DNA from 2 places in the Quadrisphaera sp. DVD1 genome. Region 1 is predicted to be linked to the other one. Evidence: riboswitches for the same ligand, from Rfam matches in the RefSeq annotation. Region 1 holds a riboswitch; the other holds the start of a gene.

The links. Region 1 has a riboswitch for S-adenosylmethionine ahead of AC5FZL_RS12510 (5-methyltetrahydropteroyltriglutamate--homocysteine S-methyltransferase). Riboswitches for the same ligand answer to the same signal wherever they lie in the genome.
Region 2: another riboswitch for S-adenosylmethionine. It lies ahead of acs (acetate--CoA ligase); the one in region 1 lies ahead of AC5FZL_RS12510 (5-methyltetrahydropteroyltriglutamate--homocysteine S-methyltransferase).

The regions. Positions count from the first base shown of each region.
Region 1 covers NZ_JBZYWI010000114.1:7,260-9,698, reverse strand. Annotated here, with positions in the region: partial or broken gene aspS (aspartate--tRNA ligase) at 1-1,153, opposite strand, end outside; SAM riboswitch class IV at 1,236-1,358, shown strand; gene AC5FZL_RS12510 (5-methyltetrahydropteroyltriglutamate--homocysteine S-methyltransferase) at 1,422-2,439, shown strand, end outside.
Region 2 covers NZ_JBZYWI010000024.1:8,978-11,416, forward strand. Annotated here, with positions in the region: gene AC5FZL_RS04560 (four-carbon acid sugar kinase family protein) at 1-1,128, shown strand, start outside; SAM riboswitch class I at 1,161-1,250, shown strand; gene acs (acetate--CoA ligase) at 1,244-2,439, shown strand, end outside.

The DNA.
Region 1 (2,439 bases):
GCACGGCGCCGACGTGGGCGGCCAGCCCCTCCCGCTCGGCCTCGGAGAGGTTCTTGGCCACCGGGCCGGTCAGGGTGCCGTCCTCGCCCACGAGGACGTAGGCGAGGCCGCGGGCGCCGCGCTGCTTGGCCCACTCCTGCCAGGCGTCGAGCTGCTTGCGCGGCTGGCTGGCGCCGCCGGGCATGACCACGGCGCCCACGTACGGCGCCTGGAAGACGCGGAACGGCGTCTCGCGGAAGTAGTCGGTGCACTCGACCAGCTCGACGCCGAAGCGCAGGTCGGGCTTGTCCGAGCCGTAGCGGGCCATCGCCTCGGCGTAGGGCATCCGCGGGATCGGGGTGTCGATCTCGTGGCCGATGAGCTTCCACAGCGCCACGAGGACGTCCTCGGCGAGGGCGATGACGTCGTCCTGCTCGACGAAGCTCATCTCCACGTCGAGCTGGGTGAACTCGGGCTGCCGGTCGGCGCGGAAGTCCTCGTCGCGGTAGCAGCGGGCCAGCTGGTAGTAGCGCTCCAGGCCGCCCACCATGAGCAGCTGCTTGAACAGCTGCGGGCTCTGCGGCAGCGCGTACCAGGAGCCCGGCGCCAGGCGCGCCGGCACGAGGAAGTCGCGGGCGCCCTCGGGGGTGGAGCGGGTGAGGGTCGGCGTCTCCACCTCGGTGAAGCGGTGCGCGGCGAGCACCTCGCGCGCGGCCCGGTTGGCCTCGCTGCGCAGGCGGATCGTCGCGGCCGGGCCGGGGCGGCGAAGGTCCAGGTAGCGGTAGCGCAGGCGCACCTCCTCGCCGGGGGCGCGCTCGGCCGCCTCGGCGGTGGCCTCGATCGGGAACGGCAGCGGTGCGGCCTCGTTGAGCACGGTCAGCTGCGCGGCGTCGACCTCGACCTCGCCGGTGGGCAGCGCCGGGTTCTCGTTGCCGACCGGGCGCAGGCGCACCGGACCGGTGACCTGGACGCAGTACTCGTTGCGCAGCCCGTGGGCGCCGGAGGACTCGAGCAGCTCGTCGCGCACGACCACCTGCACGGTCCCGGAGGCGTCGCGCAGGTCGAGGAAGGCCACGCCGCCGTGATCGCGCCGCCGCCCCACCCAGCCTGCGAGGGTCACGGTCTGGCCGTCGTGGCTGGCGCGCAGGGTGCCGGCCTCGTGGGTGCGGAGCACGCAGGGGTCCTTCCGGGGAGGGTGCTGGAGGCTCGGTCGGAGCCTGGCTCGATGGTAGTGCGCGCTGCTAGCGTGCCCGGCAGGTCACGAGCGCCAGCGCGAACCCCCGGGTCGCTGGCCGGCAACCCTCCTGTCGCGGTGGGGTGCCCCGGGTGAAGACCTGGACGCGCCAGCCGGGAGCCCCCGGGCGCGTCAAGCGCGGACGACGCCCGTCCTCCGCGCCCGTGACGACGCCTCCACGGGGCGTCCGACGCCGAGGAGCCTCCTCATGAGCACCAGCGCCCCCACCCCCACCCCCACGTCCGGCCACAGCGCGGCGCGGGCCGCCTCCCCCGAGCCGCCCTTCCACGCCGACCACGTCGGCAGCCTGCTGCGGCCGCCGGCGCTGCGCGAGGCCCGGGCGCGGTTCGCCGCCCGGGAGATCGACGCCGAGGCGCTGCGCGCCCTGGAGGACGAGGCGGTCCGCGAGGTGGTGCGCCGCCAGGGCGAGGTGGGCCTGCGCGTGGCCACGGACGGCGAGCTGCGCCGCCACTACTGGCACGAGGACTTCATCTTCAGCCTCGAGGGGATCGAGCCCGCCGGGGCGTTCTCCATCCCCTTCGTCGGCCAGGACGGCGAGCAGATCGACGTGCCGCTGACGCTCGCGCGCGCCAGCAGCCGCGTGCGCCTGGGCGAGACGGTCTTCGCCGACCACCTCGCCTTCCTCCAGCAGGCGGTCGCCGAGGCCGGCACGGGGGCGACCCCGAAGCTGACCATCCCCTCGCCCAACCACGTCCACAACACCTTCGCGCCGCTGCAGACCGAGGGCGTCTACGACGACGAGGCGGAGCTGCGGGCCGACATCGCCGCGGCCTACCGCGAGCAGATCGCGCGCGTCCACGCCGCGGGGCTGGAGTACCTGCAGATCGACGACGTGAGCCTCACCTTCTTCGGCGACGAGCAGTACCGCGGCCGCGGCGAGGCGGCGCTGAGCGGCTTCATCGACCAGTTCAACGCCGCACTGCTCGGGCGCCCGCAGGGGCTGACCGTCGCCACGCACCTGTGCCGCGGCAACTTCCGGTCCGGCTGGGCGCTCTCGGGCGCCTACGACGTCGTGGCCGAGCAGCTGTTCAACACCCTCGACGTCGACGGCTACTTCCTCGAGTTCGACGACGAGCGCTCGGGCTCGCTCGACGTGCTGCGCTTCCTGCCCCCGGGCAAGCGCGTGGTGCTGGGGCTCGTCACCTCCAAGCGCGCCGAGCTCGAGGACGCCGACGCCATCAAGCGCCGCCTCGACGAGGCCGCGC
Region 2 (2,439 bases), on a different contig from region 1:
GTCAGCCGCAGCGACTCCACCCTGCGCGGGCACGTCATCGCGGAGGTGCAGGCGCTGGACGAGGCCCGCCGCGCCGTGCTGGGCAGCGGCTACGACGGCGTCCTGCTCGTGCCCGCGTACCTCGAGGCGGGCCGCCTGACCGCAGGCGACGTCCACTGGGCGCGCGTGCAGGGCGAGCTGGTGCCCGTCGGCGAGACCGAGTTCGCCCGCGACGCGACCTTCGGGTACGCCGCCTCGGACCTGCGCGCGTTCGTGGCCGAGCGCAGCCGCGCCGGCGGGGGCGCCCTGCGGGCCGAGGACGTCGTCAGCATCGGCCTGGACGACGTCCGCCTCGGCGGGCCGGAGCGGGTCGCCGAGATCCTCTCCGGGGTCACCGGCGGGCGGTTCGTCGTCGTCAACGCCACCGAGTACTCCGACCTCGAGGTCGTGGTCCTCGGCCTGCTGGAGGCCGAGGCGGCCGGGCGCTCCTTCCTGCACCGCACCGGTCCGTCCTTCGTGCGCGCGCTGGCCGGGATCGAGCCGCAGGAGCCGCTGTCGGCGGAGCAGGTCTGGAGCGGGCGGGCGGCGCGGGCCGGCTCCGCCCACGGCCTCGTCGTGGTCGGCTCGCACGTCGGGCTGAGCAGCCGGCAGGTGGAGGGCGCGCGGGCGCGCGGCGGCTTCACCGAGGTCGAGCTCGACGTGCGGCGCCTGGCCGACGCCGAGCAGCGCGACGCCCACGTCGCGGAGGCCACCGACCGCGTGGTCGCGGCCCTGGCGTCCACCGACGTGCTGCTGTACACCAGCCGCGCGCTGCTGCGGGGCGCCGACGCGGACGCCAGCCTGGCGATCGCCCGCGCCACCTCCGCCGCGGTCGTGCAGGTGGTCCGGGGCGCGCTGGCGGCCCGGCCCGCGTGGGTCGTCGGCAAGGGCGGCATCACCTCCCACGACGTCGCGGTGCGCGGGCTCGGCATCCGCCGCGCGACCGTCCTGGGGCAGCTCCTGCCGGGGCAGGTGTCGGTGTTCGAGCCGGTCGAGGCCGCGCCCGAGGTGGTGGGCACCCCCTACGTCGTCTTCGCCGGCAACGTGGGCGACGAGCAGACGCTGGCGCACGTCGTCGACGTGATGCGGGGCGGTCCCGGCGCGGTTTGACACGCTCGGACGCGCTCGGGTTCACTTCGATCCGACCATCCCGAGCGGCTGAGAGACCTGGCTCCGCGACGCCGCAGCAACCACCCCGCAGGGGCCGGTGCTACCGCCAGGACCGATGGAGGAACACCGCGCTCGCCGCGGCCGCTCCCCTCGCACGCCCTCCGAGGAGCCGACCGTTTCCACCGACCTGCCCACCGACCTGCCCACCGACCTGCCCAGCAGCGACCAGCCGCACCTGACCACCCTGCTCGACGAGCAGCGCCGCTTCCCCCCGCCGCCGGAGCTCGCCGCGAGCGCCAACCTCGGCGCGGAGGCCTACGCGAGGGCGGCCGCCGACCCGCTGGCCTTCTGGGCCGAGCAGGCCGGCCAGCTCACGTGGGACACCCCCTGGCACACGGTGCTCGACTGGCGGCCCGCCACGCCCGGCGCGGACGGCGAGCTCAGCGTCCCGGCCGCGCAGTGGTTCCTCGGCGGCCGGCTCAACGCGGCCGTCAACTGCCTCGACCGGCACGTGGACGCCGGCCGCGGGGGCAAGGTCGCCCTGCACTTCGAGGGCGAGCCCGGTGACCGGCGCACCTACACCTACGCGCAGCTGCTGGCGGAGGTCTCCCGCGCCGCCAACGCCCTGACCGACCTCGGGGTCGGGCCGGGCGACCGCGTGGTGATCTACATGCCGGTGATCCCCGAGACCCTCATCGCCACCCTCGCCGTCGCCCGGATCGGGGCCGTGCACTCGCTGGTCTTCGGCGGCTTCTCCGCCGAGGCGCTGCGGTTCCGGGTCGCCGACACGGGCGCCAAGGTCGTCGTGGCCACCGACGGGCAGTTCCGGCGCGGCCGCGCGGTCGGCGTCAAGGCCGCCGTGGACGAGGCGGTGGCCGGCCTGGACCACGTCGAGCACGTGCTCGTCGTCCGCCGCACCGGCGACGCGCTCGCCGAGCCCGCGCCGTGGACGCCGGGGCGCGACGTGTGGTGGCACGAGAGCGTGGCCGTCGCCGAGCCCGTCCACGAGCCGGAGGCGTTCGACGCCGAGCACCCGCTGTTCGTCATCTACACGTCGGGGTCCACCGGGCGGCCCAAGGGGCTGCTGCACACCACCGGCGGCTACCTCACGCACGCGCGCTACGCGCACTGGGCGCACTTCGACGCCAAGCCCGAGACCGACGTCCACTGGTGCACCGCCGACCTGGCCTGGGTCACCGCGCACACCTTCGCGATCTACGGCCCGCTGACCAACGGCATGACCCAGGTCATGTACGAGGGGACGCCGGACACCCCCCACCGCGGGCGCCACTTCGAGATCATCGAGCGGTA